Regions from separate parts of the Paenibacillus albicereus genome, predicted to be linked through region 2. Evidence: predicted binding sites of a transcription regulator. Region 2 holds the regulator's gene; the other holds the start of a gene.
The links. Region 2 encodes LexA, which represses DNA repair genes until DNA is damaged. Its sites were predicted from a motif close to CGAACATATGTTCG; they were not measured.
Positions count from the first base shown of each region.

Region 1: the regulator LexA is predicted to act here: its motif matches at 8,390-8,403, upstream of HGI30_RS19070 (SPL family radical SAM protein).

Region 1 covers NZ_CP051428.1:4,227,407-4,239,260, forward strand. The annotation lists gene HGI30_RS19040 (SDR family NAD(P)-dependent oxidoreductase) at 1-618, opposite strand, end outside; gene HGI30_RS19045 (aldose 1-epimerase) at 728-1,732, opposite strand; gene HGI30_RS19050 (MMPL family transporter) at 1,915-5,106, opposite strand; gene HGI30_RS19055 (MarR family winged helix-turn-helix transcriptional regulator) at 5,178-5,615, opposite strand; gene HGI30_RS19060 (helix-turn-helix transcriptional regulator) at 5,830-6,768, opposite strand; gene HGI30_RS19065 (hypothetical protein) at 6,887-7,120, shown strand; gene HGI30_RS19070 (SPL family radical SAM protein) at 7,347-8,369, opposite strand; gene HGI30_RS19075 (NAD-dependent epimerase/dehydratase family protein) at 8,522-9,454, opposite strand; gene HGI30_RS19080 (glycosyl hydrolase family 18 protein) at 9,512-11,854, opposite strand, start outside.
Region 2 covers NZ_CP051428.1:2,466,865-2,478,718, forward strand. The annotation lists gene HGI30_RS10870 (ribonuclease FAU-1 family protein) at 1-503, shown strand, start outside; gene HGI30_RS10875 (YdcF family protein) at 500-1,288, shown strand; gene HGI30_RS10880 (AAA family ATPase) at 1,364-2,383, shown strand; gene HGI30_RS10885 (methionine gamma-lyase family protein) at 2,499-3,746, shown strand; gene HGI30_RS10890 (MerR family transcriptional regulator) at 3,839-4,252, shown strand; gene glnA (type I glutamate--ammonia ligase) at 4,299-5,627, shown strand; gene HGI30_RS10900 (GNAT family N-acetyltransferase) at 5,706-6,164, shown strand; gene HGI30_RS10905 (ArsR/SmtB family transcription factor) at 6,237-7,178, opposite strand; gene HGI30_RS10910 (alpha-N-arabinofuranosidase) at 7,352-8,851, shown strand; gene HGI30_RS10915 (DUF6171 family protein) at 8,859-9,128, shown strand; gene HGI30_RS10920 (hypothetical protein) at 9,297-9,875, shown strand; gene lexA (transcriptional repressor LexA) at 10,038-10,661, opposite strand; gene HGI30_RS10930 (LysM peptidoglycan-binding domain-containing protein) at 11,076-11,345, shown strand; gene HGI30_RS10935 (DUF896 domain-containing protein) at 11,507-11,695, shown strand; gene HGI30_RS10940 (aldo/keto reductase) at 11,698-11,854, shown strand, end outside.

The DNA.
Region 1 (11,854 bases), 1.8 Mb from region 2:
GCCGGGACTCGTCCGCCGCCACTGGTCTTCGATCTGGGCGCTGCGGATGAGTCCGATGCAGACGGCGTTGACCCGGATGCCTTCCGGCGCCAGATCGCGGCTCATCGCCTTGGTGAGCGCCAGTCCGGCCGCCCGCGAGACGGACGACGGCAGCGACGCCTTCGGCGGCGTCTTGCCGCCGATCGCCGTCACGTTGACGACCGCTCCTCCGCCTGCCGCCTTCAGGCCCGAGAGGGCCGCCTGCGTCATATGGACGGCGCCGAGCAGCTTCAGGTCGAGATCGGCCGTCCACGCGGCCGGACCGACTTCCGCGAACGGAGCGGCGGCGGCCGTGCCGGCGTTGTTCACCAGGATGTCGAAGATACCGTCCCAGCGCTCCGCGATCGCGTTCACCGCTTCCGCCGCCGACTCCTGCCGGGAGACGTCGCCGACGATCGCCAGCACCTCGCCGCCCGTCTCGACACGGATGCGGGCCGCCGCGTCCTCAAGCTCTTCCTTCGTGCGGGCCACCAGGGCCACCTTGGCCCCTTGGCGGGACAGCTCCAGCGCGGTCGCATAGCCGATCCCCTTGCTGCCTCCCGTTACGATCGCCTTCTTGCCTTCCAGCTTCAGCTTCACTTGCGGTTCCTCCTTCGGACTTGGGATTGCAGCTATCTCGCGGCCTTCTAGCGGCTTGTCGAGCCGATCCGAGACATTTCCCGGGAAATCGACAGCCCTTCTTCTCCGTCTAGGAGGGACGGGATTTCACATACAGGCGGGCCCGCTCTTCCCAGATTTCGCCCGGCTCCAGGCCGAACAGCCCGATCTCCTCCGCAGGCAGCCCCGTGTTCGGGGCGTTGACCAGGCTGACCTGCGGCTCCGGACAGATGAACCCGCCTCTGCCGCCGTTGTTGTAGAGCATCCATTGCTTGTACGAGGTGCCGACATCGTAAACGAGCGTCATTCCACGCTTGCGGTCGGTCAATTCCATCCGGTTGCGGCCCATCTGCGGCTCGGCCGTGTAATGATGATCGAGCGAAGTCCAGAACGGATCGGCTCCGTCCCCTTTCATCGCCTCTTCCTCAGGAGCGAGCTCCATGAACGTCCCGGTCGGCAGCATGCGCTCGTTCATTTCCCAGCGGCGACCGGCCGTCAGCTTGAAGCTGTAGTCGCTCTCCCGGCTGCCCGGAGCGAACGGCACGTTCAGCGTCGTATGGAAGGCCAGCAGGCAAGGCATCGGCTCGTCGCCGTCGTTGCGCACCGTCACTTGCTGGGCGAGCCCGTCCGGTCCAAGCGCGTAGCGCAGGCGGACCGTAAAGCGGAACGGAAAGCGCCGATAGACCGGATGGTCCTCGTCGATGCGGACCGCGACCGTGACGAAGCTTTCGGAGCCTTTGCTGCCGAAGCTTTCGACCTCCCATGGAATCTGATGCAGGAAGCCGTGCAAGTGATTGTCGCGCTCCCTTTCGTTGACCGGCAGCTGATAGATCCGTCCCTGCCAGGGGAAGCGGCCGTCCTCATACCGATTGGGCGGGAAGAGCAACGGAATTCCCCAGACGACCGGATTCTCGCGAAAGCTCGCCATTTCCTCCTGCGAAGGCTCTCTCAGAAACCGGCATCCGGTGATTCGGTCCTGGAAGGCGATGAGATTGCCTCCGGCTTCGGGGAGCAGGACCGCCTCGTAGGCGTCCGCTCTCAAATAGATCGCCCTCTGGCCCTGGTAGATTCCTTCGAACGCACTGCTCGTTGCCATGACGCGACCGCTCCTCTCTCTACTCTAGTAGTAGAGTACCATATCGTCATCGGGATTTTCTATGAAAAGAGACGGCTGATCGGGCCAGGATGCGGCGAAAGCCCCGAAGCGCGGGCTTCGGGGCTTTCTTCGTCTGCGATGCGGCAGCGCGCGGGCCGGCCGCGGCAGGCGCGGAAGAAGGACTAGCGGTCGGCCGGCAAGCCCGGCTCCGGCGCAGGAACCGGATGCTCCCGCTCCTCGCGTCCGCCCAGGAACGGCCACCAGTTCGCCGTCCCGAACAGGCGCACCATGACCGGAATGAACAGCGGCAGGATCAGCACGGCGTACAGCAGCAGGCCGATCAGCACGACCGTCGCGATCTGCATCAAGGACAGCACGCCGGACGGCAGCATCGCCGCGAACGTGCCGCCGAGGATGACCGCGGCCGACAGGATGACGGAGCCCATGCGGCGCATCGCCAGCAGGATCGCCTCCTGAGGCGGCAGATGCCGGTACTCGCGGAAGCGGTCGAGCAGGAAGATGCTGTAGTCGACGCCCAGCGCGATCAGCAGCACGAAGCTGAAGAACGGCACGGGCCAGCTGATGCCGGAGTAGTCGAGCGCCCGGCTGAAGATCGCTTCTGCCGCCGCCATCGACGTATAGTAGGTGAGCAGCAGCGACGCCATGATATACGCCGGGATGACGAGCGAGCGGAACAGCGCGATCAAGATGAGAGAGATGCCCGCCATCATGAGCATGACCGTGCGCGAATAGTCCGCCTGGGAGATCGTGTTCAGGTCATGCTGCACGCTCGTGATGCCGCCGATCGCATGCTGCGAATCCGCATATGCCGTCCCCTCCAGCCCGCGCGCGACCGCTGCGTCCAGTTCGGGAATTTTGCGGAGCGTCTGCTCCTCGTACGGATTGGACTCGAACACGACATCCAGCGTCGCCATCGTTCCTTGCGGCGACAGGTAGGCTTCGACCGCCTGGCGGAACTCCTCGTCCTGGAGCGCCGCGTCCGGCAGGTTCCAGCCGGTCAGACTGCGGCTCGGCGCGTCCGCCAGCTCGGTCAAGTACGACTTCGCCTCCGCGAGTCCGCCGCTCACCTGCGAGATGCCGTCGACGCTCTGGTCGAGGCCGCCCGTCAGCTGGCCGAGCTGCTCGTTCAGCTCGGCAAAGCCTCGCTGCAGCTCCTGCTGGCCGCCCTGCAGCTGCTCGAAGCCGGCCGTCACCTGAGGCAGCTCTCCGATGGCTCGGCCTTGGCCGTCCGCAGCCTGCTCGATGCCCTTCTGCAGCGCATCGAGGCCGGAGGCCAGCTCGCGCAGGCCGCTGCCGAGCGCGGCCTGGCCGGCGCTCGCCTGCTCCAGGCCGCCGTTCGCCTTGCCGATGCCGGCAGCCGCTCCGGCCAGCTGGGCATTGGCCTGCTCCAGGCCGGCCGCCGACTGCTCGGCGCCGCCCTGCAGCTGAACGAGCGACTGGAGCGCCGCTTGGTACTGCTCGTCGGAGCCGAGCTCCGGGTATTTCCCTCCCAGCGCTTCGAACGCTTGCTGCACGCCGCTCAGCCCTTGCGCAAGCTGCTGCTGGCTCGAGGCCAGCCGCTCATACGCGCCCTGGAGCTGCTCCAGCCCTCCGGCCGCCTCGCGGTAGCCTTGCAGCAGCTCGTCGCTCGCCTGGGCGAGCCGAGCGGCGCTGGCTTGCGCCTGCCTCAGCCCGGCGCCGAGCTCCTTCGCTCCGACAGAGCCGTCCTGAAGCCCTCGGTGGATGCGCCGCAAACCTTGCTCCAGCTCCTCGACGCCGGCTTGCAGCCTGGCCGTGCCCTGCGTCAGCTCGCCCGCTCCGGCCTCCGCCTCTTCCAGCTTGGGCGCGTTGGCCGCCAAGCTTGAGCTCGCCTCGGACAGCCCTTGGCCGATCCGGTCGAGCCCCTCCGCGCTCCTTCCGATGCCGCTCTCGAGCGTGCCCGCCTGCGAGGCGACCTCCAGGTCCGTCAGCGGCTCTCCTGCCGGGCGCGTCGCGCTGCGCACGCTCTTGACGCCCGGCACCTTCGCCAGCTCGCGGCTCACCTGCTCCAGTGCGGCGAGGCCTTCCTTGTTGTCGAAGCTCTTCTCCGCCTTGAGCACGACCGTGCTCGGCATTGAATCTCCCGGCCCGAAGCTGTCCGAGATCAGGTTGAACGCCTTGACCGAATCGTACTTGTCGCCGATCTCGTCCAGCGAATTGAACGAGATCGCGTTGCGGTACGAGAGGAGCAGCGGCAAAACGATGACGGCCAGCACGAGCAGCGCCCAGACCGGGCGGCGCAGCGAGAAGCGGCCCATCCGCCCCCAGAGCCGGTTCTCGCTGTGCGAGAGCGAGCCTTTCTGCGGCCAGAACAGGGCAGGCCCGAGCACGGCCATGAAAAACGGCACGAGCGTCGCGAGCGCGAGCATCAGCACCGCCACGCCGACCGCGACGGCGACGGCCGAGCGATAGAGGCCGAAGGTCGAGAAGCCGATCGAGGCGAAGCCGATGAGCACGGCGAGCCCGGAGATGAGCACCGTCCGCCCGGCGTTCCGGTACGTCCGTACGATCGCCTCCGTCCGGTCGAGGCCGCTCGCCAGCTCTTCCTTGTAGCGGCTGATGAGCAGGATGCAGTAGTCCGTCCCGATGCCGAACAGGATCGCCACCATGAAGATCTGCGTGAACGTGGACAGCGGGAAGCCCGCGTATTCCGCCAGATAAGCGACGACCGACTGCGACAGCAGATAGCTGAGTCCGACGACGACGAGCGGGACGAACGGAGCGACTGCCGACCGGAAGACGAGGAACAGGATGACGAGAATGAAGATGACCGTAATATATTCGGTTTTCGCAAGCCCTTCCATCGAGCTGCGGATCTGATCCTCGTTGATCATCCATTCCGATGTATAGGAGTGGTCCACTTGGATCGTCGAAGCCGCCTCCGCGAGCACGTCTTGAAGCTCCTTCGGCTCCCTCCCGTCCGCCTCGATCGAGACGAGGGCGAGCATCGTCCTGCCGTCCTCGGCGATGAGCTGGTCCTCCAGCTCCTTTTGGTCAAAAGGTCCCGTGACCGAGGCGATGCCGAGGCTTTCCTTGCTCTTCAGCTCCGCGAGGCCGCGCCGAATCTCCTGCTTGTCGGCGTCGGTCAGCCCCTCGTCCCGATGGAAGACGAGCACGGCGGACTTCTCGTCGGCGGCCTTGCCGACCGACTCGCTCTGCGCCTCTTTCTCTTCGAGCAGCTTGGCCGCGGTCGAGGACGAGTAGCCGTCCGGCACCGTGATCTGCCCCTTCACCCGAACGAGCTGCTGCATGTCCGGCGCCAGCAGCATCAAGCCTGCCGCCAATGCGATCCATGCCGCGAAGATCGCCCACCGCCATTTCAAAATCGTTCTCATGCTCCACGCCCTCTCTGGCTTCTTGTCTCTATCGTCCTTTGGCCCCGCCGCTGGATCCTCGACCCGTCTCTTTAATCCTTCAGCCTCGCCGCTAGATCCTCGAACATCTCGATGAATTGAGTCGCCTCTTCTTCCGTGAATCGCGAAATATAGGCGCCGAGCGTTTCTCCGACGACCTTTCCCGCTTCCTCTGCGACTATCCGTCCTTCCTCCGTCAGCGACAGGTACGTGACCCGGCGGTCCCGGTCGTCTGGACGCCGGCGGACGAGGCGCTTGTCGACAAGCTTCGTCGTGATGGACGTGATGCTGCTCTTGCCGACGCAGAACGCATCCGCCAGCTCCGTGGATGTGCTGTCCGGATTCGCGTTCAGGTAGCGGATGATGCCGAACTGCTCCTGCGTAAGTCCATCCGGCAGCTTGTTCTGGATCAGCGCGGCGAATCTTCGATTGACCTGAGAGCTCGCCGCCTCGTACCGCTCGATGATTTCCTTCAGCTTGGCTTCCTGCATGACGGGCTCCTTTCGTACAAGTTCGACCATCTAATAGTTTGATATTCGAACAATATCACGGCAAAAAACCGTCTGTCAACTCGACAGACGGTACTTGGACAGATGGCATGTGGATAGACGATACGTGGATAGACGGCACATGGATAGACGGCACATGGATAGACCGCCGGCACGGACTGATGCCGCAGACGGGGTTCGATCCGCTGCCTCGGCCTTAATCCGCATAAAGCTCGACGATGCCTTGCGCCATGCGCCGCAGCTCCAGTGCCGCTTCGGGCGGCCAAACAATCTTCACGCAGGGACCGTAGCTAAGCAGTCGCGAGTACATCCAATAGCCTCCGTAAGGAGCACAGTCGACCTCCAGCCAGCCGTCCTCGCGCTGCCGAATCGCCTGTGCCGGATAGTCGTCCCGGACGCGGGTCCGAACGGAGGGATGAAACAGCAGCCGAAGTTCGATCTGCGGTTCTCCATCCGCTTCCCAACGCCGATCCAGCTCCTGAATCGTCATGGAATGGCGCTCGAACCGCTCCTCCAGCGGCTCGAGCCGCTGAATTCGGTTCAGCCTGAACGTCCGATAGTCCTGGCGGAGCCGGCAAAAGCCGTACAAGTACCAGACCATGTCCCGAAGCACCAGCCCGATCGGTTCGATCTCACGCTCCGATTCCTTGCCCTCCCAATCCGTGTACGCCATGCGGATGGAACGGCAGTGCTCCAGCGCCTGTTCCAGCTGCCCGAGCATTCTCTTCTCTCGCTCCCCGCATCGCCACGGGTTCAGCTCCAGCACGACCTGTCCCGCCCCGCTCTCCCGTTCGACTCCCGTCTCGGAGCGATTCAGCAGCGCGCTGACCTTGTCGAGCAGGCGGCCGAGCTGCTGCTCGCTCCAAGCGGCCTGCACGCCTTTGAGGGCGATCAGCATGGAGCGCAGCTCGTCCATGCTGAGATACTGTCGGTCGATCTGAAAGGTTTTCAGAATTTCATACCCGCCGTCCAGACCCGGATAGGACACGACGGGCACTCCAGCCGCGTTCAGCGCCTCCAAGTCTCGATAGATCGTGCGCACCGACACCTCGAAGCGCTCGGAGAGCTCCTGCGCTCCGACCCTGCGCCTTCCCAGCAGCAGCATCGTGATGCCGAGTAGCCTGGCCAGCTTCATTTCCGACTCCGCCTCCCTTGCGACCCGCGTTAGACCTTCCTTGCTTGCGGGTAAGGAAGACAACCCCCCCTCCTTGCCGGGACCGGCTAGGAGACTATTCCGAAACGAGGTGCTCGACATGACTGAACCAAAAGACAAATCCCTTTTGAACCAAACTCCCTCCATGGCCGACCGTGACCACCCGGAGCAGTTTCCGACGGAAAAGGAAAGCCTGATGGACCAGGACCCCGCCCAGCTCAACGTCGATCCCATCCCCGTCGAGGACTTGACGATCGAGCAGCAGGATGAAAAGGACAAGACGCATACGAAGGACGATTCCTCCAGCGCCCGCAAGTACAAGACCGGATTTTGACGCCACGCAGTCCGATGCGCGGCTAGCCCGGCGGCTCATAGCGCCTCGTCCTTCCCGACGATGCGTTCGACCGCATCTCGGTCCGCTTCTAAGGCACCGGCAGCCTCGGGCGGCCCTGCATCCACAGGCGAGCGGCTCGAGGCTCGCCCATGCTCATCGAGGGCATCCGATCGTCCAGCCGTCCTCGACCGCGAGCCGGCCAAAGATCGCGTCAATCGGCCTGCATTCAGAGCGGAAACGACATCTGCTCCATCACTTCTATGACAGGCCCCGGGCTGATGACGGCCGCGGGGTCTTCCCTGCGCGATGCCAGCCGCAGATGCAGCTTCCCGCGCTCCTCCAGCGGCCCGGCCGGATCCGAGCCGTCCTCTGCCGGGACGGGAGCATGAGGCAACCCGTGAAGAAGCCGCAGCTCATCCACCCGATTCCGGACTTCCTCCTCATAGCTGCGGATGGCGTAGGCTCCCTGAAAGATCCGCTCGTACTCCGGCAGCACGCCCGGAGCCGTCTGACGAAGCATGGCGTAGTACCAGTTCTTGACCTCTGGCGTCAGCCGCAGCAGCGAGCTCATCATGAACTGCGCGCCAGCGGACTTCACTGCGCTCATGAGCTCATGAAGGGCTTGCCTGGAATCGGACAGGAGAGGAAGAATCGGCGCGGCGAATACGCCCGCCGGCAAGCCGGCCTCCCGCAGCTCCCGAACGGCCTGCAGTCTCGGTCCCGACAAGGGCGAGCCCGGCTCCAGGCTGCGGATAAGCCGGTCATCCACCGTATGAAGGCTGATGTTGACCGACAGCAGCCGGCACTGCGAGAGCAGATCGAGATCCCGCAGCACGAGCGGCGAGCGTGTCGTGATCGATAGCGGCACTTGATAGCGCGCGAGCACCTTGAGGCATTCCCGCGTGATCCGATGGGTGGCCTCGGCGGGCTGATAAGGATCCGTAGCGGTGCCGATCGCGACATGCCCGATCTCCCTCGCCATCGCGGGCAGATCGAACCGGTGCCGTGCCGCTGTTCGATGAAGCTGCGCCTGGAGCGCCTCGGCGGCATTTTCCTTGATGAGAATTCTCCGCTGGAATTCGTCGCTGTCCATTCCGATGTACGATTGAAAAGCTCGGGCATAGCAGAAGCTGCAGCCATGCGCGCAGCCTCGGTACGGATTGATCGACCAGCTGAAAGGCATCTTTTCTTCCTTGACCCTCGACATGAGCTGCTTGACCCGAATCGATTCCCCTTTGGCTGCAGACACAGCTACCACCTCCTGCATTGCGAACATTTGTTCTTAATTTCAGTATAACAGCTCGATTGAGATTCGGCAACTGCCGAAAAAACCCGAATAAGCGGCAGGCGCCGTCCGGCGCTCGCCGCTTATTGCTAAGACCGCGGATGGCGGTTCCATGTTCAGTCCCGTGGCCGAGATGCGGCCAGACGCCCGACGAATCCCGGCAGCCAGTCCATGAGCCTCTCGAACCGGTACCCCGCCGCTTCGGCTTTCCCATGATCCATGTACCAGGATCCCGTCACCCCGTAAGGAGATGCATTCTCATCCGTGACGGAAGCCGTGATTCTCGGCGTTCTGCCCGTCGCCTCGCCGATGAGCTCCAAGAGCTCCCGCAGCGGGATGCTTCCCGCGGAGCAGGCGTTCACCGGACCCGACAGGGGCGCGGTCTTCAGCCAGCCAAGGAATCGCCCCGCCTCGTCGGAGCGGATGAACTGCACGCGCGCTTCCGGCGCCGGCAGGCCGATTTCAAGTCCGTTCGCGATCCGATCGACATGCCAGTGGAGCCGACGGGTATAGTCGTCCTCCCCGATGACAAAAGGCGGGCGTACGAAAATCGTCTCCATGCCCTCGGCTCCCGCCAGCACGGCCTCCGACTGCCTTTTGCCTTCGGCATAGCCGAGAGAGGAGCGGTCCGTCCCGGTTGCGGGATAACCGTAAGGGAGCCAGTCCGTCTCCGCCTGCGCCTTTTCGGCCGGCTCGTAAACGGACAGCGAGGAGATGAAGACGAAGCGCCGCGTCCGTCCCGCGAATGCCTCGCAAGCCAGCCTCGCATCATCGGGAGAGTAGCCGATCATATCGTACACGACATCCCAGCTCCGGCCCTGCACGGCCTCCAGCATCGATCCGGCATTCTCCCGGTCCAACCTCAGCTTCTCCGGCTCGCGGTCATACCGGACCTCCGTCCTGCTTGTGGAGCCGACGGTCACCGCGTGGCCCTCCCGCAGCAGCTCGTCGACCAGGTGCTTACCCATGAATCTCGTCCCGCCAAGTACAAGCACGTTCATTGCCTTCACCCTTTCTCTCCAGCGATGCCTCCTTACCATTCGCGACATGACGCCAAGAACCCTGCCTCGTCGCGGAGGCAGGGTTCTTGGCGGATCACGGAAGCGTTAAGCAAGCTTCCACAGTGCAGGGGTCGTAGACGGCTCCCAGCCGGCCAGCGCCGTATGAGGCTGCAAGCAGCTGTAAGTTTTTCCGCCATACGTCACTTTGTCCCCGGTTTTGTAGGCCGTGCCGGCAGTCCAGGCGGACGCGCCTGGCGTCGCCGTCGGAGCCGGGGTCGGCGTTGCCGTCGGGGTTGCCGTTGCCGTCGGGCTCGGCGTCACGCTCGGCTTCGGCGTTGCCGTCGGCGCCGGGGTTGGCGTCGCCGTCGGGCTCGGCGTCACGCTTGGTTTCGGCGTTGCCGTCGGCGCCGGAGTTGGCGTCGCCGTCGGTGTCGCACTAGGTGTCGGCGTCGGGCTCGGCGTTCCGCAAGCGCCGGTGGCCTTCCACGGACCGTTCGCTCCGCTGAGGTCAGGCCGGTCACCCTGCGTCCACCACTTCGCCTCGTATGCCGTGCCGTTGTAGGAAGCCTTCTGGCCGCCGGAGTAGGCAGTCGTCGCGTTCCAAGCGGCTGCGGTGCATGCGCCGGGAGTGACGGTCGGCGTCGGCGTCGCGGTCGGCGAAGCCGTAGGACTAGGCGTCGCGCTCGAGCCCGGAGTCGCGCTCGGCGTTGCGGTCGGACTTGGCGTCGGGCTTGGAGCCGTACCTCCGTACAGCTTGTCATACTCGGCTTGCGACGAGCTGCCGTTCAGCGTCACGCGCTGCGGTCCGCCTGAGAAGTTCAGCTTCATCATGCCCGGAATGTCCAGCGTCGCGCCGCTGGCGATCGTCTGGGTCGCCGTGCCCGTCAGGCGATAGCGATTGAAATCCCACCCGGCCGAGATGCGCTCGACCGAGCCGGCTCCCCAGGCGGACGTCAGCGTCGTCGTCGTCGGCAGGTCGAATTCAAGCTTCCAGCCGCCGGCGATATCCGCTCCGGTGTTGTTCGTGATTTTGAGCGAGTACGTATAGTTCGGATGATCGTAATTGCCGCTGAAAGCGATGCTGAAGTTTTTCGGGGCCGGCAGCTGCGGCTTGGCCGGTCCGCCGGGCAGTCCCGCCGTCTTGAGCTTGCCGTAGGCGAACTCCGTCAGCGTATTGCCGTAGGTGTACGTTCCGTCTGCCGCCTGCGAATAGTCGCCGGTCAACTCCCAGAACATCATGCCGCCCAAGCCCTTTTCCTTGATGTAGTCCAGCTTGTAGCCGAGCGATTCCGTATCCTCATAGGTCAAGAACACTTTTTTGCTCGCATTGAACAGGTAAGGCGTTTTTGTCACCGGGTCGAAATAGCGCTTGTTGGCCGGGTCTTTGAGCAGATTGAGAATATGCCAGATCGGGTTCGCTCCGCCCGGCTGCTCCGGCGCCGGATCGTTCCAAATGCCGAACTCTCCGTCCGCTCCTCCTCCGGTCGTCGGCGCCGTACCATACAAGCCGGTGTTGTCGATTCCGCCGTTTACGTTCTTCCACCCGCGGGAATAGTACGGGACGCCGATGACGATCTTCTCCGGGGGCAGCGTGCCCAGGTAATAGCGGGTCGCCCAGTCGGTGTTCAGCACCGGCGTGCCGAGGGCGGCGGTTTCCGTGTCGCGGGCGTCTGGGTACAGAGCGGAGTGCGGACCGACATAACCGTTCCATGCGCCATGGAAATCGTAGGTCATGAGGTTCGCCCAGTCGAGATATTGGTTGGCCTCGCCAAGCTTCATGCCGCCGAGAATCCAGCTCGACGCCGTCGCGGCGACCGTCAGATCATATTTCTGATTGTCTTGGGCGCCTGCAGCGTCCAGCTTCTCGCGCAGCTTTTTCATCAGTAGGATATAGTTGTCATAGTTGACCTTGCGCAGCGGCTCGGCGACAGCGAAGTCATTCGGATTGCCCGATTGGCCCGTACCGGAAGGATACTCCCAGTCGATGTCGACGCCGTTGAACCGATAGGTCCGCAGGAAGTCGATGACGCTGTTCGCGAACGTCTCGCGGCCCGCTTCCGTGTTGGCCATGTTGTAGAAGCCCCCGGATGCGGCCCAGCCGCCGACCGAGATCAGCGTGCGTACGTCCGGATAGAGCTGCTTGTACTTCACGAGCTGGTTGAAATGCCCCTTGAACGGAAGATCGGCGAGCTGCCCGGCATAGTCCTTCTCGACAGCCGCCTTGCGGTCTATGAAGTCGATCTTGTTCTGGGCGTTTACTTTGGCGAAAGCGTAGTTGATGTGCGTGATGCTTCCCCAAGGAATTTTGTCGACCGTGTAAAAGCCCTTGTTTTCCTGGTCTCCCCATTCAGGGAAGTAGGCGACGATCTTGCGGGGATGATCGGCGGCGGGAGCGGGAGCGGCAGGCGTCGTGCCGGCCGCGTCGGCCGTCAGCGCGGTACCTGCTCC
Region 2 (11,854 bases):
ACACTTGCCTGACGCTTGACGGCGACGACTTCCGTGGTCTCGTCACGTTCTACCGGATCCACGAGCTGCGGGAGCCGCTGTGGAAGGAGTACAACGGGCGCCGGCTCTGCCTGGCTGACCGGGGCTATCTCTGGATGCAGCATTTCCCGCGGGGCGAGCATTTCGTCGTCACGACGATGTTCGACGACAAGGGCAAGGTCGTGCAGTGGTACATTGACATCTGCAAAACGCAAGGCTTGACCGACCAGCAGGTTCCTTGGTTCGACGACCTGTATCTGGACATCGTCGTCCTGCCGTCGGGCGAGGTGTACCTGATGGACGAGGATGAGCTGGAGGACGCGATCCAGGGCGGCGACATTACGCGCAAGGAAGCGGCAATGGCCCGCAAGACGGCCGGACGCCTGCTCGCCTCGATCAAGAACGGCCGCTTCCGCTACTTCACGCTCAGCCTCCGCCACCGCAAGACGCTGGCGGAGCGGCTCGGAGAGGTCAGCGAATCATGAGCCGGATTCCCGGCTCCCCCGCTCCCCGCAAGGGGGGAGGACCGAAGCCAGCGGCTGGCGACGCAGGCGGACCGACGCCGAAAGGCGCGGCCGCCGGCAAGCCGAAAGCCGTCAGCAAGCGCAAGGCGGCTTCCCGCAGGAAGCGGCGGCCGGCGAGGCAAGCAAGAGGAGGCGGCCTCGTCGGCCGTCTTTTGCGCGTTTCGGCAATCGGCTTGTCTGCCATCGCGCTGGCCTGCGGCTGGATGCTTTGGGCGATCGTCTCGTACGAGCCGGATGCCGCAGTCCCCCAGCGGCAGGCCGGGATCGTGCTGGGCGCCTCGCTTTGGAACGACCGGCCGAGTCCGGGACTGAAGGAACGCCTCGATCTGGCCGTCCGTCTTCATGAGGCGGGTCGGGTAGACAAGCTGATCGTCTCGGGAGGCCTCGACCGCAACGGCTCGAAGCTGACGGAGGCGCAGGGGATGCGCCTTTACCTCGTCGAGCAGGGCGTTCCCAGGGAGGACATCCTGCTGGAGAACCGCGCGACAAGCACGTACGAGAACCTGGTGTTCAGCCGCGAGGTGGGGGAGAAGAACGGCATCTCCTCCTACCTGATCGTGACGCATGAGTTTCATGCGCCGCGTGCTCTGGATATGGCCCGGTTCCTCGGCTTCGAGGATCCGTTCGTCAGCTCCGTCAAGTCCAAGGTGCTCAGCGCGTCGTTCAGCCAGTCGCGCGAGGTGCTCGCCACCGGCAAGTGGAAGCTGGACAAGCTGCTGCTGCTGATCGGCCTCAAGGGCGCTTAAATCCGTTCATACCGCTTCTTTGTCCCGAATACGCTTAGAGAGCGAAACGTACCAGAAGGGACAGTGATGCCTCAGATGAACGGACACGCCGCTTCGGGAGCCAAGGGCTCCCGGCCCTCCCGTCAGATCAATGTCGTGCTGCGCCATCATGAGACGTATGGGCTCGGGGCTTCCGCGCCGGCTCTGGCCGGCGTCGAGGCGCCTCATGAGCCGGCTGCGGCCCAGCCGCGTCCGGCCGCGCTGCCTTTGTCGGCGGATCCTTATCTCGAGATCCAAAAGGAACTGGAGCCGATGGTCGGCATGGAAGGGGTCAAGTCCCTCATCTATGAGATTTACGCTCTGCTGCTGGTCAGCCAGATGCGCACGGAAGCCGGCCTCTCCGGCGGCGCCCAGGTGTACCATATGATTTTCAAGGGCAATCCCGGAACGGGAAAAACGACGATCGCACGCATCGTGGCGAAGCTGTTCCAGAAGATGGGACTGCTGTCCAAGGGGCATCTGATCGAGGTGGAGCGCGCCGATCTCGTCGGCGAGTACATCGGCCACACGGCCCAAAAGACGCGCGATCTCGTCAAGAAGGCGCTCGGCGGCGTGCTGTTCGTCGACGAGGCGTACAGCCTGGCTCGCGGCGGGGAGAAGGACTTCGGCAAGGAAGCGATCGATACGCTCGTCAAGGCGATGGAGGATCACCGCAGCCAGTTCGTGCTGATCCTCGCCGGCTACCCGCTGGAGATCGAGCATTTCCTGATGACCAACCCCGGCTTGCCTTCGCGCTTCCCGATCCAGATCGACTTCCCCGACTACACGGTCGACCAGCTGATTCAGATCGCCGAGCTGATGGCCAAGGAGCGAGATTACGCCCTGATGCCGCAGACGGTGTTCAAGCTGCGGACGCATCTGATGCAGGAGAAGACCGCGACGCTGTACTCATTCAGCAACGCGCGATACGTACGCAATCAGATCGAAAAGGCGATCCGCCATCAGGCGGTGCGGCTGTTGAACCAATACGCCTCGTCAAGTCCGGGAAGGCAGGAGCTGATGAGCCTGCGGCCGGAGGACCTGCGATGGGACGGCAAAGGAAAACCGGACGGGTAAGCCGCGCATGGGCGGCCGCTCGAATTAGACAAGGAATCGGGCTTCGCCGGCTGCGGCCGGCGGGGCTCTTTTCCTGCGGGTGACATAAGGAATGAAGGAGCGGAAGACAACGATGATGGACAACCTGATGAAGCTCGCAAGAGAAGCCGAGGACAGGATGGAGCCACGGTTCAAGGAGCTGGACCGCATGGCCGAGGACAACCAGTGGAAAGTGATCCGCGCCTTCCAGAAGTTTCGGGTAAGCGACTTTCATTTCAACGGATCGACGGGCTACGGCTACAACGATCGCGGACGCGAGGTGCTCGATCTCGTCTACGCGGACGTGTTCGGGGCGGAAGCAGCGCTCGTGCGGCCGCATTTCGCCTCGGGCACCCATACGATCAGCTGCGCGCTGTTCGGCTTGCTGCGCCCCGGCGACGAGCTGCTCTACGTGACCGGAAGGCCGTATGACACGCTGCACAAAGTCATCGGCAAGCCGGGCGACGGCACCGGCTCGCTGCAGGACTTCGGCATCGGCTACCGGGAAGCGGCGCTCACGCCGGAGGGCGAGGTCGACTGGGAGCAGGCGGAGCGGCTGATCGGGCCGCAGACCAAAGTCATCGGCATCCAGCGGTCCCGCGGCTATGACTGGAGAGCTTCGTTCACCGTCGAGAGGATCGGGGAGATGATCCGGCGGATCAAGGCGATCAAGCCGGATGTGCTCGTCTTCGTCGACAATTGCTATGGCGAGTTCACCGAACGGCTGGAGCCGACGCAGGTCGGAGCTGATCTGATTGCGGGCTCGCTCATCAAAAATCCCGGAGGCGGACTCGCGGCGACCGGCGGTTATGTCGCGGGCACGGCCGCTGCCGTGCAGGCCGCTTCGTACCGCCTCACCGCGCCGGGCATCGGCGGCGAGGTCGGAGCGATGCTGGATACGCTGCGCGCCATGTACCAGGGACTGTTCCTCGCGCCGCATATGGTGGGCCAGGCGCTCAAAGGGAGCGTGCTGGCGGCCGGCCTGTTCGAGCGGCTCGGCTTCGAGACGTCGCCGCGATGGGACGAGCCCCGCACCGATCTCATCCAGGCGATCCGCTTCGGTCGTCCGGAAGCGCTGACCGCATTCGTGCAGGGCATCCAGGCGGCAGCGGCCGTCGATAGCCATGTCGTGCCCGAAGCCTGGGACATGCCCGGCTACGAGCATCCCGTCATCATGGCGGCAGGCTCGTTCATCCAAGGCGGCAGCCTCGAGCTGTCGGCCGACGCGCCGATCCGCGAGCCTTACATCGCGTACATGCAAGGCGGCCTGACGTACGCCCACGTCAAGCTCGGGCTGCTGCAATCGCTGGAGCGCCTCGCCAAGCAGGATATAATTGTAATGTAAACTCACACGGCAACCTCACATCGGTTGACACCTTCATGTCTCGCAGGTACAATAAGCTCATCCCTTATCGAAACTGGAAGGTTGATGTGAACATGGCTGACGATATACGCCGCAATATGGCGCTGTTCCCGATCGGGATCGTAATGAAGCTGACCGACTTGACCGCGCGTCAGATCCGCTACTACGAGCAGCATGAGCTGATCGTGCCGGCGCGGACCTCCGGCAACCAGCGTCTGTTCTCCTTCAACGACGTCGAGCGCCTGCTCGAGATCAAGTCGCTGATCGAGAAGGGCGTGAATATCGCGGGCATCAAGCAGGTCATGAATCCGGTCTCCAAGGAATCCGAGGAAGCGACCGTCATGACCGAGTTTTCCGAGGTTCGCCGCCGCGAGCTCAGCGACTCGCAGCTCCGCCTGCTGCTCAAGCAGCAGCTGCAGGAGAAGCGTCCCGGCAAGGCTTCCCTCATCCAGGGGCAGCTCAGCCGCTTCTTCAACAACAAACGTTGATCGAGCATTACCCCGACTACTACTTTAATGCGAGGAGCCGATATTCGTGAGCTATACGAAAGATGACATCACCCGCATCGCCCAGGAGCAGAACGTCCGCTTCATCCGCCTGCAGTTCACCGATCTGCTCGGTACGATCAAGAATGTGGAGATTCCGGTCAGCCAGCTGGAAAAAGCGCTCGACAACAAGATGATGTTCGACGGATCTTCCATCGAAGGTTATGTCCGCATCGAGGAATCCGACATGTACCTGTATCCGGACCTCAGCACGTGGGTCGTCTTTCCCTGGGTGACGCAGGACCGCGTCGCCCGCCTCATCTGCGACATCTACATGCCGGACGGCACGCCGTTCGCAGGCGATCCGCGCGGCATCCTCAAGCGCGCGCTCAAGGAAGCCGAGGACATGGGATTCACGGCGATGAACGTCGGTCCGGAACCGGAGTTCTTCCTGTTCAAGACGAACGAAAAAGGCGAGCCGACGACCGAGCTCAACGACCAGGGCGGCTACTTCGACCTGGCGCCGATGGATCTCGGCGAGAACTGCCGCCGCGAGATCGTGCTCACGCTCGAGGAGATGGGCTTCGAGATCGAGGCTTCCCACCACGAGGTGGCGCCGGGACAGCATGAGATCGACTTCAAGTACGCCGACGCGATCAAGGCTGCCGACCAGATCCAGACGTTCAAGCTCGTCGTCAAGACGGTCGCCCGCCAGCACGGACTTCATGCGACGTTCATGCCCAAGCCGCTTTTCGGTGTCAACGGCTCCGGCATGCACTGCCACCAGTCTCTGTTCCGCGGCAGCGAGAACGCCTTCTACGACGAGAGCGACACGCTTGGCCTGAGCGTGACGGCGCGCCAATACATGGCAGGCGTCCTGCGCCATGCCCGCGCGATGGCCGCCATCACCAACCCGACCGTCAACAGCTATAAGCGGCTCGTTCCCGGTTACGAAGCGCCTTGCTACGTCGCCTGGTCGGCGAGCAACCGGAGCCCGATGATCCGCATTCCGGCCTCGCGCGGCCTGAGCACGCGCGTCGAAGTGCGCAACCCGGACCCGGCGGCGAATCCGTATCTGGCGCTGGCGGTCATGCTGAAGGCCGGCCTTGACGGCATCAAGAACAAGTATCCGCTGCCGGCGCCGACGGATCGCAACATCTACGTCATGACCGACGAGGAGCGTCTGGACGAGGGCATCCCGAGCTTGCCGGAAGACCTGCGCGAGGCGCTCACGGAGCTGCTGCGCAGCGAGATCGTCACCGAGGCGCTCGGCGACCACGCGCTTGCCCACTTTTACGAGCTCAAGGAAATCGAGTGGGATATGTACAAGACGCAAGTGCATGAGTGGGAGCGCGACCAGTATCTGACGCTGTACTGATTGACGCTGTACTAATGAGGAATCATCCTCAGCCGATTCCGGCTGGGGATCTTTTTGAAAAGTCGGGGGAGACGAACGATGAACATTAAAATCGACGATTTGAATGGACCGGAGATCCAGGCGCTGATCGCAGAGCATCTGCGCGGCATGTCGGAGAGCTCTCCGCCGGAGAGCATCCATGCGCTGGATTTAAGCGGATTGAAAAAGCCGGAAATCACCTTTTGGAGCGCATGGGAGGACGGCGAGCTGCTCGGCTGCGGAGCGGTCAAGGAGCTCGATGCCGCTCATGGAGAGCTGAAGTCGATGCGCACCGCATCCCGCCATTTGCGCAAAGGCGTCGCGCGGGCGATCTTGGAGCATATCATCGGCGAGGCTAGCCGCAGAGGATACAGCAGGCTCAGCCTGGAGACAGGCTCGATGGAAGCTTTCTTCCCCGCCCAAAAGCTTTATGCGTCCTTCGGCTTCACCGAATGCGGTCCTTTCGGAAGCTATGCCGAAGACCCGAACAGCATGTTCATGACCAAAGAGCTGCGCTAGAGCCGTTGAGTTCGGAACGATTATAAAAGAATAAAGAGCGTTGTCCGTGGCGGACAGCGCTCTTTTCGTATTCTAAGGGGCAGCCGCATCCCCGTCCTCGTAGACGACTTCCAAAGCCGTGTTCTCGTCATAATTGCCGAATCCTTTGCCGAACAGCGTCAATCCTCCTTGATGGACGGCATCCTCTTCGACGGACAAGCGAAGCGTCCATTCGCGGCGGCGAAGGTCGATGTCCTGCAGCCTGGCGTCGGACAGCTTCAGCCCGTCCATGAAGGTGCCGTCCGCCGTGACACGCAGCTGCTTGAGCAAGCCGTACTGATTCGTGAACGGCGACCACCAGTCCGGCGTGAATTTGCCCGGCCGGTCTCCGTAGTCGCCGGGACTCGTCCATGTGCAAAGCTCGATGCCGTTCAGCGTGAACGTGATGTCCGATGGGAAATGGTTGTTCGTAGAAGGCGCCTCCGAGGCGACCTCAAGCGTCAGGATGAGCTCGAGCGGCCTCTGGCTGGAGAGCAGATAGTTCGGCGCCTTGTATTCCACAAACCCATTGCCGCCGAACCAGAGTATGGCGGCGGAGATGCGACCCGGCTCCCAAAAATAACGCGGATCGTCGAAGCTGCCGATAACGCTGTCCGCCGTGGCGAGGCCGCAAGTCGGCTCGATGCGGAAGTCGGAGTAATGTCCGACCGGCAGCTCGATCCGATGGCTTTTGCGCCGAAGGACCGGAGCGGATTCGGCAAATTGGACGTGCAGCGACTGGACAGCGGGCTCGCATCTTTTCTGCACGCCGCTCTTCCCGGGGACAAGCTCGTAGCGGATCAGCCCGGCTTCCGCAAGCTTGCGCACATGCATCGTCATGATGGCGCTGGAGAGGCCGCAAGCGGCTGCGAGCTCCTTGACGTTCATCGGCTTGTCCTGAAGCAGCCGCAGGATGCGAAGCCGGACGGGACTGGCCAGAGCTTCGTAGACAGGGAGGGACGTCTCCGTCAGGTCGAGCGAGAGATCAGAGTCCATGGAATCGTATCCTTTTCAAGTGATTTGCTTTCATATTAAGGAAGCCGAGATCTAAATACAAGCCGCGTCGGAAATTCGACCGGAATGGCGTTGACGGTTGGAACCCATTCCCTTATACTATTCGCGAAGTAATTACTTAATTAATATAAATATTAATTAAAGGAGCATCAAACATGACCGCCAAAGGCATTTTGAATCTCGACATTTCAAGAGGAAAGATCGATCGCAACGTGTACGGTCATTTTTCAGAGCATCTGGGACGCTGCATTTATGAAGGCTTCTGGGTCGGTGAAGATTCCGCTATCCCTAATGTGAACGGCATTCGCAGCGATGTCGTGGAAGCGCTTAAGCGAATCCGAATTCCCGTGCTGCGCTGGCCGGGGGGCTGCTTTGCCGACGAGTACCATTGGAAGGACGGCATCGGCTTGCCGGAGAAGCGCAAGCGCATGATCAATACGCATTGGGGCGGCGTCGTCGAGAATAACCATTTCGGCACGCATGAGTTCATGGAGCTGTGCCGACAGCTAGGTTGCGAGCCGTACATCAACGGCAATGTCGGGAGCGGCACGGTGCAGGAAATGGCCGAATGGGTCGAGTACCTCACGTTCGAGGGGGTGTCCCCGATGGCGGAGCTGCGGGCTGCGAATGGCCGCGAGGAGCCTTGGAAGGTGAAGTATTTCGGCGTCGGCAACGAGAACTGGGGCTGCGGGGGCAACATGCGGCCGGAGTATTACGCCGATCTTTATCGCCGCTACCAGACGTACGTCCGGAACTATGGCGGCAACCGGATAGAGCGCATCGCCTGCGGCGCGAATTCCGACGACTATCGCTGGACCGAGGTTCTCATGCGCGAGGCGGGGCGCTACATGGATGCGCTCACGCTCCATTACTATACGCTGCCCCGCGACAGCTGGCAGGACAAGGGCGACGCGACCGGCTTCGACGAGGCGGAATGGTTCTCGACGCTCCAAAAGTCGCTCCGCATGGAGGAGCTGATCTCGCGCCACAGCACGATCATGGACCAGTACGATCCCGAGGCTAGGGTCGCGCTTATCGTCGATGAATGGGGGACCTGGTACAACGTCGAGCCGGGCTCGAATCCGGGCTTCCTGTATCAGCAGAATACGATTCGCGACGCGCTTGTCGCCTCGCTGACGTTCCATATCTTTCACGAGCACAACCGCCGCGTACGGATGGCCAACATCGCTCAGACGGTCAACGTGCTGCAGGCCGTCGTGCTGACGGAGGGAGAGAAGGTCGTCCTGACCCCGACTTATCATGTGTTCGACTTGTACAAGGTGCATCAGGATGCCGAGCGTCTGGATCTGCGCCTGGACAGCGGCAGCTATCGCTTCGGCGAGGAAGAGATTCCGGCTGTGAGCGGCACGGCGACCCGGGACAAGGACGGCCATGTTCATCTCAGCCTCTGCCATGTCGATCCGCATGCCTCGGCCGAGACGAGGCTGACCTTGCGAGGTCTGCAGGGAGACGGCAGCTGGTCGGGCCTCGTGCTCGCCGGAGACAGCATCGACGCGCACAACACGTTCGAGCAGCCGGAGCGCTTGCGGCCCGAGGCGTTCGAGGACTTCCGGGAAGAGGGAGAGGAGCTGATCGTCACGCTGCCGCCGATGTCGATCGTGACGTTGAAGCGGAGCGCGCCGGCTCAGGCCTGATAGCACCATGGCGGACATGGACTGCAAAGGCTGCCGGGAGGGCTACCGGGTAACCGAAGCGCAGATGCAGCGGCTGCTTGCGACGTCCGCATTCGCCCCGGACAAGCGGGTGGACGCGGAAACCTACGAGCGCCGCCTCGAAGCTTGCCGAGCCTGCTCCAAGCTGGAGGACGGACGTACATGCCGGTCATGCGGCTGCATCATGCCCGTCGTCGCCTGGCTGCGGGATCGGGCTTGTCCTCTGCCGGGACAGCGGCGCTGGGACAGCGAGCCGTGAACGATGAAAAGCGGTTCCGGCAGCTTGCGATGGATGGTGAAGAAGAGAAAAGGACGATTCCGCTCTTTCGGAATCGTCCTTTTTTTGCTGCCGTCCGCCCGGTCTAGCGCCGCTGCCGTCCGCATAAGCTGACATCAAGGATATCGGCCCCGAAAAGGAGAGACGCGCATGAGCCTGCCCCGAAAACGAATTCCGTCCGGTCCGCTGCCGGCGTCGGCCCTGTCGCGTGCGGCGGGGGCCATGCTGCCGCTGTACCGGGAGTTCCTCCGCAGCAGGCGATTCGCCGAGCGCTGGTCCGAAGCGGTCCGAGAGGCGGACCTCGATACGCTCCTCAGGCTGTTGAACCGGTTCGTCCCGCGCGAGGAAGTCCAATCGTTCAGTACGAACGGCATCGGCTTTTTTGTCGATCTGCGAGTCCCGCCGCCGCTGGAGCGCTATACGAACGCGACCACGATCGTCCCCGGCACGGCTCAGTTCACCTTCCAGCCGGAAGCGCTGCGGCTGATCAGCCGCGCCATCGTGCCGCTCTACCGTCGGCTGGCATCGAATCCGTCCTACGCGCGGCTGGTGGCGCTGGCGATCAGCCGAAACGACAACGCGAGACTGAAGCGCCTCGTGCTGCCCTATGCCCGCAGCCGCTACCTTGCTGGCATCCAGATCGAGAGCTCCGGCTTCGTCTTGAGGTTCAAATTCCCGGGCACCGGTCTCGTTTATCTGAATGAATTCTTCTACGAGAAGTTCGGCTGAACTCCGCGTGGCACCGCGAAAAACAAGAACCTTTGACAAAAAAACGCGCACTCTGTCGGAGTGCGCGCTTCGGTGAATAAGGGCGAAAAAGGCTGGGTAATGAAGGAAACTCGGCACCGTACTCCGCATTCTCGCGCGGGCGGCCGGGAGCGTCGGACAAGCTTAGTGGATGTCCCGGAACAAGCCGATGACCTTGCCGAGGATGCTGACGTTCTTGAGCCGGATCGGCTCCATGGAGGCGTTCTCCGGCTGCAGCCGGATGTGGTCCTTCTCCTTGTAGAAGGTCTTGACGGTCGCCTCGTCATCCTCCGTCATGGCGACGACGATGTCGCCGTTCGTCGCGGAAGACTGCTGGCGGACGATGACGTAATCGCCGCTATGTATGCCGGCCTCGACCATGCTGTCGCCGATGACGCTGAGCATGAACACGTCGTGATCGCCTACGAAATGAGCGGGAAGCGGGAAGTACTCCTCGATGTTCTCCGTGGCGGTAATCGGCACGCCGGCCGTAACCTTGCCGACGACCGGAATCTTGCTGACTGCGGTCGGGAAGGGAAGCTCTGCCGGAGAATCGCCGTCGAGAATCTCGATCGCGCGCGGCTTCGTGGGATCGCGGCGGATCAGGCCTTTCTTCTCCAGGCGGTCGAGATGGCCGTGGACGGTCGAGCTGGATGCCAGCCCTACCGCTTCGCCGATCTCGCGGACCGAAGGCGGGTATCCCTTGTCGCGGACTTCGTTTTTGATGAAGTCGAGAATCGCCTGCTGGCGGTTGGACACTTTAGACATCGCACTCACTCCAGAATTAGATATAGTAGACCAGCTTGTTTTTCAAAAGTATACCACAGAACCCGAGTTCGTACAAACATAAGTTCGAGAAACAGCTGTTCGCCCGGCCGATCGCAGCGAAGGGAACAAATGTTCCAAAATGCCGTTGACGGAAACAAGCGTTCGTGCTAATCTGATGCCAGAACAAATGTTTGGGGAGTGGATATCATGTTGACGTTATCGGGATACAGCAGTCCAAAACGAGTCGGGTCGTTGCCTGCGGCCGACGGGCTCTCGCCCATGAACGGACCGGTCCGCCGCACTTCGAGCCGGATCCGGCGCGGTTCCCTTTCCGGTACGGCCTTGCAGCGAGCCGAGACGCGCCTGGGGCGAGCTGCGTCCCGTCCCTTCCCCGCAAGGCTTTCGCGCCGGCTGATGCCCTGGGCCGTGTCGGGACTGCTGCTGCTCCTGCTTCTCGTCAGCCTCTGGGGCGTCGGCGGCGCCGAAGGAGCGGAGATCGCTCCTGCTCGCCCGGGAGAGGACACGGTGACCGTCACCGCAGGGGATACGCTGTGGTCGATCGCATCGGCCCACGGGATCGCGGACGATACCCGAGAGGGCGTCTATCGCCTCCAGAAGCGCAATGGACTTTCCTCCCCGTCCATTGAGCCCGGCGACACGCTCATCATTCCGGCCTCGCGCTGAACTTCGGCCCGCATGCGGCCTTTTCTATCGACAGCCATAGATTGTTCTCTTCAGCCCTCCGGCCTCGGCCCGAGGGCCGGGCTGCTTTCTTGACATGTGTTCCCTCATCGTTCAAAGTGAGAAGGAACCGCATTTTCGGCTGAGGGGGGGAGGAATCGGAAGTGGATATCAATGCGCTGATCAACCGGATCAACGAGCTGTCCCGCAAGGATAAGACGATCGGACTCACGCCCGATGAAGTCATAGAGCGCACACGCCTGCGCAAGGATTATTTGGATAATTTCAAGCGCAATTTCAGGCAGCAGCTGGACAGCATCGAGTGGACCGACGAGCCGAAAAAGGAGGAGTAGCGATGGAATACCGTCTGCTCGGCCGGAGCGGGCTGGCTGTCTCCGAGCTGTGCCTCGGCACAATGACGTTCGGCCATACGGCGACGGATGCCGACAGCGAGCGCATGATCGAGGAGTTCCGGGAACGGGGAGGGAACTTCATCGATACCGCCAACGTAT